DNA from 4 places in the Paenibacillus sp. PsM32 genome. Region 3 is predicted to be linked to each of the others. Evidence: predicted binding sites of a transcription regulator. Region 3 holds the regulator's gene; each other region holds the start of a gene.
What was found. The regulator Rex, encoded in region 3, represses fermentation and respiration genes when NADH is low (regulators of the CRP and FNR family bind a similar motif). The targets are predictions, from matches to a motif close to TTGTGAAATATTTCACAA.
Positions count from the first base shown of each region.

Region 1: the regulator Rex is predicted to act here: its motif matches at 3,601-3,618, upstream of QCD85_RS19380 (formate/nitrite transporter family protein).
Region 2: the regulator Rex is predicted to act here: its motif matches at 2,160-2,177, upstream of QCD85_RS09270 (L-lactate dehydrogenase).
Region 4: the regulator Rex is predicted to act here: its motif matches at 1,184-1,201, upstream of pflB (formate C-acetyltransferase).

Region 1 is NZ_JARUWY010000012.1:39,982-44,930, forward strand. It holds gene QCD85_RS19365 (ABC transporter ATP-binding protein) at 1-856, shown strand, start outside; gene QCD85_RS19370 (pyridoxine/pyridoxamine 5'-phosphate oxidase) at 1,019-1,675, opposite strand; gene QCD85_RS19375 (FAD-dependent oxidoreductase) at 2,097-3,458, shown strand; gene QCD85_RS19380 (formate/nitrite transporter family protein) at 3,697-4,584, shown strand; gene QCD85_RS19385 (hypothetical protein) at 4,681-4,949, opposite strand, start outside.
Region 2 is NZ_JARUWY010000003.1:318,033-322,981, reverse strand. It holds gene QCD85_RS09275 (DUF3900 domain-containing protein) at 1-996, shown strand, start outside; gene QCD85_RS09270 (L-lactate dehydrogenase) at 1,158-2,093, opposite strand; gene QCD85_RS09265 (WD40/YVTN/BNR-like repeat-containing protein) at 2,342-3,658, shown strand; gene QCD85_RS09260 (hypothetical protein) at 3,863-4,039, shown strand; gene QCD85_RS09255 (SDR family NAD(P)-dependent oxidoreductase) at 4,270-4,949, shown strand, end outside.
Region 3 is NZ_JARUWY010000002.1:429,051-433,999, forward strand. It holds gene QCD85_RS07725 (cell wall elongation regulator TseB-like domain-containing protein) at 1-213, opposite strand, end outside; gene QCD85_RS07730 (amidohydrolase) at 244-1,551, opposite strand; gene QCD85_RS07735 (redox-sensing transcriptional repressor Rex) at 1,544-2,191, opposite strand; gene dinG (ATP-dependent DNA helicase DinG) at 2,188-4,949, opposite strand, start outside.
Region 4 is NZ_JARUWY010000008.1:136,841-141,789, forward strand. It holds gene adhE (bifunctional acetaldehyde-CoA/alcohol dehydrogenase) at 1-530, shown strand, start outside; gene pflB (formate C-acetyltransferase) at 1,219-3,486, shown strand; gene pflA (pyruvate formate-lyase-activating protein) at 3,802-4,539, shown strand; gene nagZ (beta-N-acetylhexosaminidase) at 4,853-4,949, shown strand, end outside.

The sequences.
Region 1 (4,949 bases), on a different contig from region 3:
TTTAATGACGTCTAAGCTTGATATTGCATATGAAGATCGTTTGATTGTACAAGACTTGAGTGTACAGATTCCTCAAGGACAGATTACAGCATTAGTCGGAGCCAATGGTTCAGGCAAATCAACGATACTGAAAACGATGGCACGTATTATGCAACCCAAATCGGGAGCAGTATTACTGGACGGCAAATCGATCCACAAACAATCTACTCGTGAAATTGCCAAGCAATTAGCCATTTTGCCTCAGAATCCGACAGCACCTGAAGGATTAACTGTCACTGAATTGGTATCGTATGGACGTTTTCCTTATCAAAAAGGATTCGGTTCGATGAAAGCAGAAGATAAAGCGATGGTAGAATGGGCTATCGAAGCGACAGGTATGGTCGATTTCTATGATCGTCCTATCGATCAACTATCCGGTGGTCAGCGTCAACGTGCCTGGATTGCAATGGCACTTGCGCAAGATACCGAGATTTTATTTTTGGATGAACCGACGACCTTTTTAGATATGGCGCATCAATTAGAAGTACTGCAATTGTTAGAAAAGCTAAATGCTGACTCTCAACGTACGATTGTAATGGTTGTGCATGATCTGAACCATGCGTCCCGTTATGCTCATCATATGATTGCGATCAAAAATGGTAAAGCAGTAGCAGAAGGAACACCAGTAGAAGTGGTTTCTTGTGATGTGCTTCGTAACGTATTTGGTATCGAAGCGGATATCGTTACAGATCCGCGCAGTGGAGTGCCTTTGTGTCTGCCTTATGCGCTGGAAGGTCATATTGCTGAAGCGGTACAAAAAGAACAACAAGTGAGCGAAGTTCGTCATCAACATGCCATGCGTATAGCACACAACTAATATAAAATAATCATAGATATCCCGAATCGGTAGTTTTCTTCTATAGGAGAAAACTGCCGATTTTTTATGCAAAATAAAAAAGCAAAATCGTATAAAAATGATTTTGCTTTTACACTAGAAATGATCGAAAGACGAATTTGCAAAATAATATCTACGATCTCTTTAAGGCCACAACTGCTGATGTGTCCATTGCCCATCATGGAGAATATACTGATAACGTGTATGTTTGCGATCAGGATCGGCTTGCCAGAATTCGATCTCTTGAGCATGAACAGCAAATAGTCGCCAGTTCGGTGTCACGACATCAGGATCTTGTTCGATCTTTTGTTCTTGCATAGCAACCGAGCGTTCCAATTCTTCTTCGCTTGCTAAAGGTTGGCTCTGGCGTTCTGTCATTGCAACAGCACGTGCGATAGGGGAACGTCTTCTCAAATCGATAGCTCCTGCTTCAAGCCCCATATCTTCCGCTATACCTCGAATACGAATCTGTCTGCCTAACTCCGGCCAGTAGAATGTTAGTGCTACCTTTGGATTATGCTGGATATGTTGACCTTTCTGACTTTCCAATCCAGTAGCAAAATAAAAAGAATCGTCTTTAGCTTCTTTGATAATCAATACGCGTGCATCTGGAAAACCATCCGAATCGACAGTAGAAATAGTCATCGCATGCGGTTCTTTAACCTTCATTTCAATAGCTAATTTCATCCAATCTAAAAAGAGATCTGTCGGACGATCCGGTAGAGATTGAGTATCCCATGTAGGGAAAGGGCCAGATAAAGCTTTCAAACCACGCAAGATATTGCTTGATTGTGCACTCATATTACTAACCACCTCTATATCTAATTTGTTCTCACTATAACATAACCAATGTATAGCAAATAAACCCGATAATCAAAAATGACGCACTAGAAACATATCTATATATAACTTTATAAAACTTTGTGAAAATATGAACAAATTGCGAACTTATCGTAAATCTCTTGTAATGTGATAAAAATCACAATATAATAGCAATACAAGGTGAATTAATTCACAAATTAAACAAATCGAAAAAAGACCATATTAAAAAATAGAACAGTCAGCTAGAAGATGGACAGATAGAGAAACCACACACTTCTCTTACTCCTAACATCTTAATTCACCTGAATGTGACTTGTCGGATAGTTAGCACAGACTGTACACCATTGGATAAGAAGAATTTACAATAATAAAAATACAGATTTATCAGGAGGAAGAAACCATGAAAGTAGCTGTTATAGGATGTACTCACGCAGGAACTGCCGCTGTTGTTAATACCGCTAAATTATACCCGGATGCTGAGATCACTGTGTATGAACGTAACGATAATATCTCATTTCTATCTTGCGGGATTGCGTTATATGTAGGTGGCGTTGTTAATGATCCAGACGGATTATTTTACTCTTCTCCAGATCAATTAGCTGCTCTAGGAGTAACGACTAAAATGTTGCATGAAGTGACAGCGATAGATACAGATAACAAAACATTGAAAGCTCGTGACCTGACTACAGGTATTGAACTTACAGATACGTATGACAAATTAATTATGACGACAGGTTCTTGGCCGATCGTTCCTAAATTTGAAGGGATCGAACTGGATAACATTTTACTTTGCAAAAACTATAATCACTCGAATACGATTATCGAAAAAGCACAACATGCTAAAAACATCGTCGTTGTCGGTGCAGGTTATATCGGTGTTGAACTGGTAGAAGCATTCCAAATGAATGGCAAACAAGTCACTTTGATCGATGCTGAAGAACGTATTTTGAGCAAATATCTTGATCCTGAATTTACAGATCGTACCGAAGAGTCTCTACAAGAACATGGCATTGAACTTGCGCTATCTGAGAAAGTGGTAAAATTCACAGGTGAAGATGGAAAAGTCACAACAGTCGTTACTGACAAAGCGACACATGAAGCAGATATGGTGATCTTATGTATCGGATTCCGTCCAAATACTGAATTGCTTAAAGGACAAGTCGATATGTTAGTCAATGGTGCAATCTTAGTCGATAAATATATGCAAACAAGCAAAAAAGATGTATTCGCTGCTGGAGATAGCTGTGCGATCTTCTACAATCCTACAGGTAAACACGCCTATATTCCTTTAGCTACCAATGCAGTACGTATGGGTACACTGGTTGCTCGTAATTTAGTTCAACCGACCAATGAATATATGGGAACCCAAGGAACATCTGGTATCAAAATTTACGAAGATAATATTGCAGGCACAGGGATGACCGAGACAGCCGCTCGTGAAGCAGGCTTGAATGTAGAAACAAGCACCATGCACGATCACTACCGTCCAGAATTTATGCCGACACATGAGACGGTAACGTTGAAAGTAGTCTTTGAAAAAGAAACACGCCGTATCTTAGGTGCACAATTGATGTCTAAAGTCGACTTAACTCAATCGATCAATACGATCTCTGTCTGTATCCAAAATCAAATGACAGTCGATCAATTAGCCTTTATCGACTTCTTCTTCCAACCACATTACAACAAACCGTGGAACTACTTGAATACAGTAGGGTTGCAAGCATTAGCACCAATTCAGACGCAACAAGAAGTTCACGCTTAATTAAATAAGAACAAAGTAAATGTGTATCATGGCAAGCTCCTATTTATCATTATAAAAGTCTACCCCTAAACAAAGCCTGTACAGTTCCCCCACTGTGCAGGTTTTTATGCTTAATTTCACAAAACTTTTTGCAAAGTGACATTTGTTACTTTTTTCACAAAGTAGTTGTATTAAAATTGAAATATGAAAAGGTAATTTAATTATGCGGAAATAGATGCTTATAAGGGGGATGCAACACATGGCTTATTATAAACCACAACAGATTGCAATGAATACGATTGAGACTGGAATTATCAAAGCCAAGTCGACATGGATACAGATGTTAGTACTTGGTTTTTTGGGTGGAGCTTTTATTGCATTAGGATTTTTGTTAGATATTCGAGTGATCGCCAATACACCTGAATCCTGGGGAAGTTTTGCTAACTTTATCGGAGCGGCATTGTTCCCTGTAGGATTGATTCTGGTACTTGTAGCTGGTGGAGAATTGTTGACCGGTAATATGATGGCTGTTCCATTAGCACGGATGGCGAAGCGGATCAGTACGATAGAAGTTGCCCGTAATTTACTAGCTATTACAGTAGCCAATCTATTAGGTGCTTTATTTGTCGCTTACTTCTTCGGGCATGTAGTAGGGTTAACCGAGACAGGTCCTTACTTAACCAAAACGGTAGAAATGGCAGGGCACAAGTTAGAAGGAAGCTTTGCACAAATGTTCTTATCCGGGATCGGTTGTAACTGGTTGGTGGCTCTGGCTGTCTGGTTATCCTATAGCGCAGACAGTATCAGTGGTAAAATACTAGGAATCTGGTTCCCAACGATGGCATTTGTCGCTATCGGATTTCAGCACGTTGTCGCTAATATGTTTTTGATTCCAGCAGCAATCTTTGCAGGATATTATTCTTGGGATATGTATCTTATGAACTTTATTCCAGTATGGCTAGGTAATCTAACTGGTGGAGCGGTTTTCGTAGCAGGAATTTATTTCACAGCTTATATCAAAAAAGAAAACCAACTAACACCTGCCGGTTCAGGACATGCTCAACATAACGAATCTACTGTTTCAACAATGCCAGCAGTATCGGCTACATCAGCATTACCTTTACAACATAGCGATCAAGCGCATTGATATAGCAAAATAAAAAAAGGTCTCCCTCTTATGGAAGACCTTTTTTTGATTTTCAAATATTAAATTTACTCATACAAAATCTTAAATGAAAAAACTTCATTTTTTATTAAAATAAAATACAATAAAACCTAACAGAAAAATAGAAGTAACCACGATCACTGGTTTGATTCTCAAGGAACTTTCATTGTTTATAGGTAGATTTGTGACTCCTCCACCTGAAACTGGTTCATTAGATATAGCAGCTATTTTTGATCTCTGTTCTTGCGATGAAATAATCTTTGCAATAAAATCCTCAGAGTTAAAGACATCAAAAGCATTCATATTATTAAGCATACTATCTTTTAAAAGTGCTACTTTTTCTACTG
Region 2 (4,949 bases), on a different contig from region 3:
GAGTATGAAGAAAGTGAAATTAAAAAGTTTCTTCATGCTGAATTTACTCGTACCGCTAAGCGCAAAGTAGAAAAAAATCCAGGCACAGAACAACCACCTACCAAAATAGGTACATTTTTAGTAGAACCGGGACATGAATTGACCAGCAATCCCAACTTCAATTTATTTACTCGTCTTAGAGCTGTTGATAACAAAGAAGATTTCAAAAATGCTTGCGACGATCTGGTACGTAGCTATCTGGAAACAAGCTCTGTACGTGGAGGAGCATTGATTATTACACAAGCAAAGCTGGATACCCATTTTGACGATCCATTTATTTTTGTAATGAAATGTGATTTTGAGCAGCGAATTGCACGTATCTCTGATGAACGTAGTCTGATTAGCGAAGTGGAAATGGCGATCAGTGCTCGGAATATGAAATCGATCCAATACCCTCATATGCCAGAAGAAGGCATGATTGAAGAATGGGAGCTCAAAATTCATCAATCGTCCCATGCGCGGTACTTTGAAGACTTTTTGAAATATATTACGTATGAGCAATCGATTCCTGAGATTGTAAATGAACGTGTGATGGATTATGTACAGACTTATGTAGAAGAAAAGTGGCCGGATGCGACTAACCTGGAACGTCAGCAAGAAGAGCATGATCTAGAACTATGGGCAGCCAGTGAAAAGCGAGATATTCAAGAAAAATGGGAACCTCAACATGTGATCGAAGCGGCAGAGCGCATCGTAGAGATCAAGCCAGAGATTGAGATCAAAATGAAGCTAGGCGATACCAGTATTCGTGGACTACTAGCTGATTACGGATACCGACTGCACATTGCCAAATTAGGTGACCATTATGCAATGGTGATTGAAGGCGATGCGTTTACCTTTGATAAAGGATTCTCCCCGGTCGAACTGTTACAGCCGGAGCCTTTTGAAGTGGTCGCTAGACGATTAGTAGATCGCGCCAATGAAGTACCTGAACGTGATGACGATATTCCTTATTGATCAGATAACAGCGAAATTTGATGTATACAATCAAAAAAAGTGGATTCAGGGTTTTACACCTAAATCCACTTTTTTTATACTGAGAAGTCATTCTATAGATATAGATGAATTAGAGATTTGTCATATGAATAGAAGATAGTCTATAGTTATCTATATACGACTTAAATATCTAGCTGTGCAATCTGATCTTTCAGTTTTTTCGCAGAATCACGTAGTAATTGTTCTTCATGCTCATTCATAGGAATCGGTAGTTTTGCCTGAATACCATCTCGACCGACAATTGCAGGTACACCGAGATATACATCAGAGATTCCATGATAATCTTCAAGCAGAGAAGATACATTCAATACAGCGTGTTCATTTTGCAAAATAGCGGCTACAATGCGGTCTAGTGCGAGTGCTATTGCATACGATGTAGAGCCTTTAGCATTGATAATTTCGTAAGCGGCATTTTTCGTATTTTCAAAAATTTCGTTCTGTTTGTCTTCTTCAAAATCCAGTGGAGCTCCTGCAATATTAGACAGACTCCATACCGGCAACTCGGAATCACCATGTTCACCAATAATATGAGCATGAATACTACGAGGATCAATGCCTTTTTCTTTACCAATTAAATAACGGAAGCGTGCGCTATCGAGTAATGTACCGGAACCAATCACTCGATTAGATGGCCAGCCGCTTTTTTTCCAGGATACATAACTGAGTATATCTACTGGATTAGTAGCGATCAGTAGAATACCACTATTATTATATTTCGTAATATTCGAAATAATCTCTTCGAAGATGGCTGAGTTCCGATTTAACAAATCAATCCGGGTTTCGCCTGGACGTTGATTTGAACCGGCAGCGATAATGATAATATCTGCGTCTTTGCAATCCGAATAATCACCTGCCCATAGTTTGACGCCGCCGACAAATGGGAGTCCGTGGTTCATATCGAGTGCTTCGCCAAGAGCTTTGTTGTGATTCGCATCAATAAAGACGAGTTCAGACATTCTCTTGTGGAGTAGAAGGGTGTAAGCGGTTGTGGAGCCTACGGCTCCTGTGCCAATAACAACGACACGGTGGGGCTTGGATACAGATTCAGATACTGTCATTTTTTATCATCTCCTTAATTGATCTTTGTTACAGATTCGCTACTATTGTAACGGAAAGCGCGACCAATGTAAAAAGGATCACACATCAGTAAATGCACAAAGTCGCTGAAAACCCTGCTAAAACAGCGAAATCTGTAATCGCTTGTAACTTTTCTGTAAACAACCTATGTTCATTTTAGTTTACTCTTATAAGGGTCATGAATAATTGAAATACAATAGCTTTATGTAAGTGCGGAAGGAGCGAAGGAATGAAGTTAACTATGCGCAAAGCGCTTTTCATATGGATTACACTTGTGTTTGTACTTAGTGCTTGTCAATCTTCTACAAGTGATTACGATCCAGCAGCAGACAAAGCATCAACTCAAGAACTCAAAAAAATGCAAACTGAAGATCAGGGGCAGACACTTACCCTTAACCATACAGCAACATCCGATACGAAGCAGGGGGGCTCTTCTGTTGAAAGAGGATATAAGATTCAGACAAGACTGACAGACTTTCAACTACTAAGTGCTAGTGCAGGGCTTGCGTGGGGGGTAACCCGTAACGAATTACGTATATATGTTACACAGGATAGTGGAGACACATGGGATAATGTATCTCCTGCACAAACGGTCACGTTTTCAGAACCACCTACGTATGGCAAAGATATCTTTTTCCTGAATCAAAATAATGGCTGGGTGATTCGCAATGCGTCAGGTGTAGGAGAAACATTGATTCTGCATACTACTGATGGCGGGCAAAATTGGAACTTTGCTACATTAAATGATGAAGCTACTGTATTGGGCATTTATTTTATTGATAGTAGCAATGGTTGGGTAATGACTTCTTTGGATTCATCAAAAGATTCAGCAGATATGCAAGAGAAAGCATTATATACTACTACCGATGGTGGTAACACATGGAAAAAAATTATGCAAAACACAGGCGTATTTGTAACTGAAGGTTCAACCGCTCAAGCGATCCCGCAATTAGGTAAGCTGGTAGGAATGTCTTTTCGAGATCGTAACAATGGATTTGTAACTCTGGAACAACATGGTACACCTCATTTATATATTACAAGTAATGGGGGCAAAACCTGGAAAACAGGGCCAGACTTTGATAAAAATAAAAAATTGCCAGCTTGTCATTCTTTCACCACAGGCAAACCTCAATTTTTTGGTGATAGCAAAACAGCAGGCTGGATGAATATTGGTTGTGTGAAAGATAGCCAGACTAGCTATAACGGATACTTTACTCATGATGCAGGGAAGACATGGAACTTTGCTCCATTTGCTTTACAAGCGCAGACCGGAGTCAATCAATCGATGGGACCTACTTTTTTAAATGATAAAATCGGTTGGTCTGTAGTCAATGGCATCGTGTACCGTACAGCTAATCAAGGCAAAACGTGGAAAGCTTTACCTATCAATAACACATTGCAGAACACATTGAATAAATATCCTGAATTGGTTAAATTGCAATTTTTCTCTGCGGATGTAGGCTGGTTATTAGTTGCCAAAAATGAAGAACGACGTTCTTTATTAATGCAGACGACAGACGGTGGCAAAACATGGCATGTACTATAAAAAAATAACAGTAGGTAAGTAAAAAAGATCGATGACGTACACCAATATGGGGTTGCGTTATCGATCTTTTGTGTATCACAATAGCTTCTTTTTAGAACATTAAAAAATAATTTAAAATTCTTTGTTGATTGTGAAATAAATCACATTAATGTAGTTTTAAATCAGTTATGCTTGGGATGTAGAAAAAACAAGGAGATGATTAAGATGAGAAACAATACTAATGAAAATCTTACTAACTTTTACATGAACCTTTGCTACACTTGTCTAGATGCTAATGAATGTCGTGAAGAAGAAGCTTGCAAAGCATGTTGGGCAGATCAAGGTGTATTGGATGCCGCTAAAGATGATACTCAGGAGCTTTTACAAGCGTATTATGCATAATCGATCAGCAAGCTTATTTACAGGTCAGACTAGACATTCCAAAGGATTATATACCGGCACTTCATAAAGGAACACACTTCACAGATGGATAAGAAGTGTGTTCCTTTGTTGATTTTTAGACTACCAGATTACATATGAGCTAGACAGGTATGTTTCGTAATGCTCTTAATCGTTGAAATAAGCAGTATAGAACCATCGTACTTATAGACGAACTCCAAAGGGGATACATTATGAAATATGCTTCTAAAACAGTTATCGTAACCGGTGCAGCCAAAGGAATCGGTAAAGCCGTAGCCGAAAGTTATGCCGCAGAAGGAGCTACTGTATTTTTAACAGATACGTTAGAGCCAGAAGGTGCTTCAGCTGCCGCGACTATTCGTGAAAGTGGTGGACAGGCTCATTTTCTACCGTGTGATGTACGTCGTGAACAAGATGTAATCGATACGATTCAAGAAATTGTAAATACGACCGGACAGATAGATATAGTAATCAACAATGCTGGGGTATCCCGCTGGAAATCTCCTTATGAATTAAGTCTAGATGAGTGGGACGATGTGATGAATACCAATGTAAGAGCATGCTTTCTGGTATCACGTGAAGCGGCCAAAGTCATGCGTGATCATGAGGGTGGTTCGATCGTCAATATTTCCTCAACACGTGCTCATATGTCTGAGCCTCACTCTGAAGCTTATGCTGCTTCTAAAGGCGGTATTACAGCGATTACGCATGCTTTGTCTGTATCGCTAGGCCCTGATCATATTACTGTTAACGCGATTAGTCCTGGTTGGATCGAGACAGGCGATTATAGTGCTTTGAAAAAAGAAGATCATGAGCAACATCCTGCTGGACGTGTAGGTACACCTCAAGATGTTGCAAGAACCTGTTTATTTTTGACTGATCCAGAAAATTC
Region 3 (4,949 bases):
AACCCAATACGTTGAACTATCTGTCCAGACGGAATTGAACGTACGCGTCACAGATACAATATCTGCTTTTTCCTGTGCGCTGTTAATAGCCAGTTGTTCTTTACTCCATGGCTTTGCCATTACATGCACATAAAATTGATTTACACCTAATATCAGCAATCCTACTACAACAATAATGATTGCAATCCACTTGCCACTTCCCAAATTTCGCAAAACACGCCATCCTTTCCTGTCGACTTCCAGTTAGCGTTTAAGCAAACCTTCAAAAGCACTTTGGGCTTCATGACGAATTTTTTCTTCATCCAATGTTAATGATATACCGTCTTTGATCAATTGCTTACCGTCTACCCAGACATGCAATACATCTTTGGCAGATGCAGAATAGATCGTATGTGAAATAAAATCAGTACGTGGTAAGAAATGCGGTTGATCTACATTAAGTGCTGTAATGTCAGCTTTCATTCCTACAGCGAATGTACCTACGTCATTCAAAAATACAGATCTTGCACCGTATTCAGTACCCATTTTCAATGCTTCTAATGCAGGCACAGCTGTTGGATCGCCGGATACTCCTTTATGAATAAGAGCAGCCAAACGCATTTCTTCAAACATATCCAGATTGTTATTACTTGCCGGGCCATCTGTTCCCAAAGACACAACAACACCTGCACGCAACAGATCCGGTACACGCGCTACACCACTTGCTAATTTGAGGTTACTGCCCGGGTTATGAGAGATCGCTACTTTATTCTCAGCAAGTACTTCGATCTCTTCATCATTCAAATGAACAGCATGAGCTAACAATGCTGGACGAGTGAAAAATCCTAATTTCTCCAAATGAGCTACAGGACGTAATCCATAATCTGTAACGTTTAATTGAACTTCTGCTAGTGTCTCAGACATATGTGTATGCAGCGGCAAATCCAAATCATGAGCTGCTTGTACAAATTGTTCGATGTATGCAGGTGGACAAGTATACGGTGCATGTGGAGACATCATCGTTGTAATACGTCCATTCGCTTGACCATGCCAATCACGTGCAAAGTCGATTGATTGTTTTAGCTTTTGCTTTTGTTCTTCTTCTGAACACAAGCCGATTACACCACGCATCAATACTGCACGCATACCGGATTGTTCTACCACTTCGGCTACACGTTCTGAGCGATCATACATATCGAGGAATGTAGTCGTGCCGCCTTTTAACATTTCTAACACAGACAGAGCAGTTCCCCAGTATACATCGTCACTTGTAAATTTCGCTTCCATCGGCCACATTTTTTCTTGTAACCATACTTGTAGAGCAAGATCATCTCCATATCCACGTAACAAGGACATCGCTGCATGACCATGACTGTTGACTAGACCCGGAATAAAGAACAAATGATTGCCATCCACTACGGTTGTGTCTTCTTCGATCACAGGTTCTTCTTCTCCAAGATACGTAATCCATCCATCTTCAATCACCATATGTCCAAAAAGCATTGATTTCTCTTCGCTCATTATAGCAAACATACCGTTTTTGATGACCCATTTGTTCGAGGTGTTATTCATTAGTTTCATGTTCCTTTCCATCTTCCAGGTAATAGGCAAGGCTTAATAAATCCGTTGTAAAATCAGCAGTATGCACACGGATATGCGGTGGAGCTTTCAAAATAATCGGTGCAAAGTTCAAAATAGCCTCGACCCCTGCTTCAATTAACTGATCTGCTACACGCTGTGCTTCAACATTAGGCACTGTAACAATTCCGATACGAATACTTCTCGCTTTGACTGTAATTCCAAGTTCATCAATAGGCTGTACGACTAATGTATTGATTAAAGAGCCTACTTTCGAATCGTTGGAATCAAACACAGCTACGATTTTCATTGTTTCTTTTAGATACATATTATAGTTAGAAAGGGCATGCCCTAGATTACCTGCGCCTACAAGTGCCACATTGATTTGTTGATCTAATTTTAAAATATGACGTATTTTCTCAATCAAATACGATACATCATAACCGATCCCTTTACGTCCAAAATCTCCAAAATAAGCTAAATCTTTGCGAATTTGTGCTGGATTCAAGTCTAATTTTTGTCCCAGTTCTTGCGAAGACACTGTAGGAACTTCACGTGTGTGAAGTTCGTTCAGATATCTAAGGTATACAGGTAGTCTTCGCACGACTGCTTCTGATATTTTGTCGGATTTCATGCTTGCTCCCCCTCTTGATTTACAGTTTCCTTTTCAGGTTCGGCCTGGCTAAGCCATTCTGTAATACGGGGTACCATCTGCTCTGTCGGCATATGTTCCATTTTGGGACCGGGCAATGAATATAGAAAATGCTTGCCATAATAGGACTCGATCACACGAGTGTCATAGACAATAACGATTCCCCGATCACTAGATGTCCGTACTAATCTACCAAAACCTTGTTTGAAACGGATAACTGCTTGCGGTACAGATAATTTCATAAATGGATTTTTCTTTTCTTTTTTCAGCCGTTCACTTTTGGCTTCAAGCAGTGGATGATTGGGCGGTTGAAAAGGTAAACGTACGATCGCCAGACAGGTTAACGCTTCGCCTGGAATATCGACCCCTTCCCAGAAGCTACTTGTACCCAGCAACACCGAAGCGGAACGCTCTTGGAATCTTCGAGTGAGCTTGGTACGACTTCCTCCATCGACCCCTTGTCCAAATACTGCAATATCGCTATGTGATAACTTCTCTTTCAATGGCTCATACACCTGCTTGAGCATCCGATAAGAGGTAAATAACACCATCATTCGTCCATTGGTCGCTTTGGCAGTCTCCGCTAATGAGTTCGCTAACGTATCTACAAAGAATGCATCACCAACACTGCCTTTGACACTTGGAAAATCGCGCGGAATTAACAACAGCGATTGCTCACGATAATTGAAAGGTGAAGATAACTGTTCGGTCATCAATCGACCTTCTTTTTCCGCTTCTACAAGCCCTAACTGTTCAATCATATATTGGAATTTCTTTTCTATTGATAATGTCGCTGATGTCAAAATAATACTTTTCTTTTTATCAAAAAAGTACTCTTTCAATTGCTTGCTTACATCAACCGGTACAGCATACATCTGTAAAGACTTGCTACGGTAATTCCCATTAGCTTCATACCAGTAGACTGTATCTGTACTTTCCAACTTCACAAATTGACGCAGATCATCTCGTACCACTGTTAAGTCTTTGAATAGACCTGATACGTCTGTTACCAGACTATCTGTGCCTAACTGCTCATCGCTGTCTTTAATCTGATTCATCACTTGCTCGCCTTTACGAATCAACTGGCTCAGGCCGATATGAATCTGATTCTCAAGCTCTGTAATCACATTCCATTCGGTCGGTTGCTTTTCCGGTAAAAGACGAAGTGTAAATTGCCCGGCTTCACCAGGAGCGGCATCACTACGTTGAGGTAACAAAGCAAATAGTAACTCGCTCAATTTATCCCAGTTTTCTTTGACATCTACAATTTCAGGATATAGATTATCAATCGCTATCGCCCAATCCATACCACGTTCATTGCCAGAAGAACCTAATTGTTGACGCAAAATCGCTAACTGACCATTTTTGCTGTCTTTGAACAATCTTAACAGTGGATGAACCAATGTGAAATATTTCATATGCATACCCAAGTGCTTACCTGCCACATCTTCTAGATGATGTGCTTCATCAATAACCAAGCGATCATAAGCAGGTAACAATTGATGTCCTGCTTTGACATCGGTAAATAATTTCGAGTGATTGGTAATAACTACATCTGCTGTACCTGCTTCATGCTTCGCACGATGGTAAAAACATTTGCGGAACCATGGACATGCACGACCCAGACAAGAATCGGTATCACTGGCTACCGTTTCCCAGAAGTCAGCACCACGATTACCCATATTGAGTTCTTCATCATCTCCGGTTTCTGTCGAATTTAACCAGACAATCATTTGAGCTGCAATCAATACATCTTCTTTAGGGCTTTGAAATTCTTTTGTATTTATTTTATGCTCAAATTTGCGCAGACACAAATAATGCTGGCGTCCTTTGAATACGGCAGCACGAAATGCAAATGGAACAACTTGAGTCAATAATGGAATATCGCGTTCTCGCAACTGTTCTTGCAAGTTAATCGTATGCGTACTTACCATCACACGATCGTTTTCTTTGACACTATGATAAATCGAAGGTAATAAGTACCCTAGCGATTTGCCTGTTCCTGTTCCTGCTTCGATCAATAGATGCTTATCATCGGTCATCGCTTTGATCACTTCTTCAAACATACGATTCTGCGGTTCACGTTCTTCATAATGAGGAAGCAGATTACGTAAGTTTTGTTTCACTTGCTCCAAAAATTCATCAAATGAAACATCGGCAAGTGGCATATTACCTCGCTCTTCATGAGCCGGCAAAATTTCATTCCAATCGCCTACTTTTAACGCCAATTGACGGAAAAAGCGATGTTCGTCTAAATCTTGAATCGGCTGTGCTTCTTTTTCCATCCGCACGCCATCAAAATACCAACCCAGATCACTATCCTGATTATCAAATAATTCAGATAGACGCTGGACTGTAATTAATGGTAGATCATTTAACTCTTCCAAGCACTTTAGAAATACATGAGCAGTCGCTAACGCATCACTATCTGCTTGATGAGGACGATCATGAACGAATCCCAAGTCTTTGCTTACCATGCTTAACTGGTAGCTCGATAGATTCGGGAAAAAGATACGTAACAAATCCATCGTATCCAGCACTCGACCTGTAAATGCCAAATATCCTGTCTGATCCAAAGCGCGTTGCAAAAATCCTAAATCAAAACCGACATTGTGCCCGACAAGCACAGCATCTTCTAATAGAGGAATCATCTCCAAAATAACATCGTCTAACTCTGGAGCGTTCTCTACATCTTCATTTTTAATTCCTGTTAAACCTTCTATAAAAGGAGGAATCGGCA
Region 4 (4,949 bases), on a different contig from region 3:
AACAGTCTGCTCTAACAGGCGACAAACTGGCTCGTGAAAAAATGCATAATGCTTCTACGATTGCAGGTATGGCATTTGCGAATGCATTCTTAGGTATTAACCATAGCTTGGCACACAAATGGGGTGGACAATACCATACAGCACATGGTCGTACCAATGCGATCTTGTTGCCACACGTTATCCGCTACAATGCAAAAAAACCAACTAAATTCGCATCGTTCCCTAAATATTCTCACTTTATCGCTCACGAACGTTATGCTGAAATTGCACGCATCCTAGGATTGCCAGCACGTACAACTGAAGAGGGCGTAAACAGCTTGATCAATGCTATTCGTGACTTGAACCGTAAATTAGGTATTCCAGAAACATTTGAAGCTTTGGGCTTTGATGCAAAAGACTTTGAATCTCGTGTCGATTACCTTGCTGACCGTGCATTTGAAGATCAATGTACAACAGCGAATCCTAAATTACCTTTAGTGACTGAACTAGCTGATGTATACCGCAACGCATTCTACGGTAGATTTGAATAAGTATACTTTTGAAATAGTAATCATGTAGATTGAAAAAAGGATCACTCCACAAATGCTTTTATAGCAGAGTCGTTGGAGATGATCCTTTTTTTCTTCTTATTTAAATGGTATCTCTAAAAATAGACTCTCAAGATACGCTATTGAAAATAAAAAATAAAGCAAATATGGAAATTCATCTCATACAAAAGAACGATCTCCTAGTTTGCGATATGAGCAGAACTAATGAGAGTCGTTCTTTTATTCGTAGAGAGGAGTGATGCAATGTCCAACATTATTCTATAGTGCGTAGATAGAATAATACAGAAATAGTGTGATATATTTCGTTGTTAGAAGTCGTATATTCCGGTATTATGCTACAGTTATTTGTTGCAAAATCTTATGTATATTTTTGTATTAGTAGATTGATGTTACTGTGTTTACAGCATAATTAGTTGCTCGCTTATGCTGTAAAAGGATTTCTGAATATCTGTAATAGTTATTTTTGAAAACTGTTATAGATACAGAATGTGATAAAAATCATAATAAAAATGCGATTTTGTGATAAATGTCACATACTCTGCTTATGAATTACATCATAATAAAGACATAGCCGGAGGGAGAAAATAACAGCTTCCGGTATCGTACAGGCGAGACAAGCATTAGCTTAAACGCTTTTGTGATTTTATTCACAATAATGGAGGGATTATCAATGTCAGTTATCGAAAGAAATGTACAGGATAATTTAAAAAAAGATGCATGGCGCAATTTCAAATCAGGTAAATGGGCAAAACATGTAGATACTCGTGATTTTATTGAGCAAAACATTAGCGCATATCAAGGAAACGAAACATTCCTAGCTGGCCCTACTTCAAATACAAAAGACTTGTGGGATATTATTTCTAAACTATCTAAAGAAGAGATCGAACGTGGCGGAGTATGGGATGTAGATGCTGCAACACCTTCTACTATCACTTCACATGGTCCTGGATACTTGGACAAAGACAAAGAACAAATCGTCGGTGTTCAAACAGATGCTCCTTTCCGTCGTTCGCTTCAACCGTTCGGTGGTATCAAAATGATGATCGATGCTTGTAAAGCGTATGGCTTTGAAGTACCAGAACAAATCATTGATATCTTCACTAATATTCGTAAAACGCATAACCAGGGTGTATTTGATGCTTATACTTCCGATATGAGAGCAGCACGTAAAGCAGGTATCATTACAGGTTTGCCAGATGCTTACGGTCGTGGACGTATTATCGGTGACTATCGCCGCGTAGCATTGTACGGTGTAGACTTCTTGATCAACGAAAGAAAACAAGATTTGAATGACATGGAAGTTGATGTAATTGATGAAGAAGTTATTCGTCTTCGTGAAGAAGTATCTGAACAAATTCGTGCTCTAGGCGAATTGAAAAAAATGGCTGAAATGCATGGCTTCGATATTTCCAAACCTGCACAAACAGCTAAAGAAGCGTTCCAATGGGTATACTTCGGTTACCTTGCAGCAATCAAAGAACAAAATGGTGCAGCGATGTCTCTAGGACGTGTATCTTCTTTCCTTGATATCTATATCGAACGTGATGTAAAAGAAGGCACATTAACAGAACAACAAGCTCAAGAATTGGTAGACCATTTTGTAATGAAATTGCGTATCGTTAAATTCTTGCGTACTCCAGACTACAACGAATTGTTCAGTGGTGACCCTACTTGGGTTACAGAATCTATCGGTGGTATGGCTGTAGACGGCAAAACATTAGTAACTAAAAACAGCTTCCGTTTCTTGCATACATTATACAACTTGGGACCTGCACCAGAACCTAACTTGACTGTATTGTGGTCAGAACAATTGCCAGAAGCTTTCAAAAAATTCTGTGCTAAAGTTTCAATCGAAACAAGTTCTATCCAATACGAAAACGATGATCTTATGCGTCCGATCTATGGCGATGATTACGGTATTGCTTGCTGTGTATCCGCTATGCGTATCGGTAAACAAATGCAGTTCTTCGGTGCTCGTGCTAACCTTGCCAAAGCATTATTATATGCAATCAACGGTGGACGTGACGAGAAATCAGGCGTTCAAGTAGGACCTGAATATCCTGCAATTACTTCTGAAGTGCTTGAATATGACGAAGTCATGAAACGCTTCAAAGCAATGATGGAATGGTTAGGCAAATTGTACATGAACACATTGAACGTTATCCATTACATGCATGACAAATATAGCTACGAACGTATCGAAATGGCATTACATGATCGTGATATCTTACGTACAATGGCTTGTGGTATTGCTGGTCTATCTGTAGCAGCTGACTCATTGAGTGCTATCAAATATGCAAAAGTAACACCTATCCGTGACGAACGTGGTATTGCTGTAGACTTCAAAATTGAAGGCGAATATCCTTGCTACGGTAATAACGATGATAAAGTCGATCAAATTGCTGTTGAATTGGTAGAAACATTTATGGGTATGATTCGCAAAAACAAAGCATACCGTGGTGCAACACCAACACAATCAGTACTAACAATCACTTCTAACGTAGTGTACGGTAAAAAAACAGGTACAACACCAGATGGACGTAAAGCTGGCGAACCATTCGCACCAGGTGCTAACCCTATGCACGGAAGAGATACAAAAGGTGCACTTGCTTCTCTAAGTTCTGTTGCTAAATTACCATACGAAGATAGCTTAGATGGTATTTCTAACACATTCTCTATCGTACCAAAAGCATTAGGTAAAGAAGAAGAAATCCGTAAATCAAACCTTGTATCTATGCTAGACGGATACTTTGGTAGCAACGCTCATCACTTGAACGTGAACGTGTTTGCTCGTGAACAACTACTAGACGCTATGGAACACCCAGAAAACTACCCACAATTAACAATCCGTGTATCTGGATATGCTGTTAACTTTGTGAAATTGACTCGTGAACAACAAATGGATGTCATCAACCGCACATTCCACGGATCAATGTAATACAAATTTTTTAAAATAATAAAGCAATAAAACTAACCAAAGTAATCAAAGCTTTTAACTGCTAACCAACAATGAATGATATAAGTTATATCTGAAAATGTAACTCCATCTGCTGAGTGAAGGCTATAGAATTATTTTGAAGAAGCGAAGCGTTCGCCTTTAAGATTCGGATATCGACTGCGAAAGCAGTTCATTCCAGATATCCGATCTTAACAGCGATCGTAAAAATAATCTATTGACGTAACGGAGCATACTAGAGCGATACATTTTCACATAACTTATATACATCAACTCAGACGAAAGGGGTGATTGATCATGGTAAAAGGCCGTGTTCACTCGCTAGAAACGTTCGGTACCGTCGATGGCCCGGGCATACGATTTGTACTATTTATGCAGGGTTGTCTGATGAAATGCCAATACTGTCATAACCCTGATACATGGAACTTGGACGGAGGTAAAGTGATGGAGCTAGAAGAAGTGCTAGCTGAAATCGAACCTTACTTGAGTTACTACCGTTCTTCTGGTGGAGGATTGACTGTATCCGGCGGCGAACCAACGTTACAAGCTCCTTTTGTTAGAGAATTGTTCAAAGCAGTCAAAGAACGTTGGAATCTCAGTACAACACTCGATAGTAATGGATTCAACGAACCTGGTAAAATCCATGAACTGCTTGAAGTCACAGACCTAGTCATGCTAGATATTAAGCATATTAACAATGAAAAGCACAAAAAATTGACTGGTGTATCGAATGAACGCACTCTACACACTGCACAATGGCTGTCTGACAATGGACGCAAAATGTGGATACGCCATGTATTTGTACCGGGAATTAATGATGCTGAAGAAGATTTGATCGCTTTAGGCGAATTTATCGGTACATTAAAAGGAGTAGAGAAGTTCGAAATTTTACCTTATCATCAGATGGGCATCTACAAATGGGAAGCGCTGGGACGCATCTATCCGCTGGATGGGGTTCCTTCGCCAACCGAAGCTGAAGTAGATCGTGCGTATCGTCTGATCGAACAAGGTCGTCGTCAAGTCTCTTGTGTCTAATCCTCCTCTTTATGAAAATAGATAGAATAACAACCATAGTCAGTAAAAAGGGTATACGAACGTGAAACCAGAAGTCCTTTCCAGTGTAATCAGGGAAAGGGCTTTTTGGTATGTCTTTTTGGTATGTATAGGTATGTCATATATTTCGCTAGCTATACAGTATCCTTACTTAAAAAAATTCCCCAAAACCCAAACTTTATCCGCTTGTTGCCTTAGATATAGTTATCTATACTTAAATAAGGATCTAGCTAGTCATTTCATGCTCGGATAAAGACATTTTTTCAAAATAGGCTCAAGCTTAAGGGGGATACATATGAACACTATTCAATTATCAGACCTGACCTTAGACCAGAAAATCGGACAATTATTTGTATGCGGATTTCATACAAATGTACCGAATGAACATATTA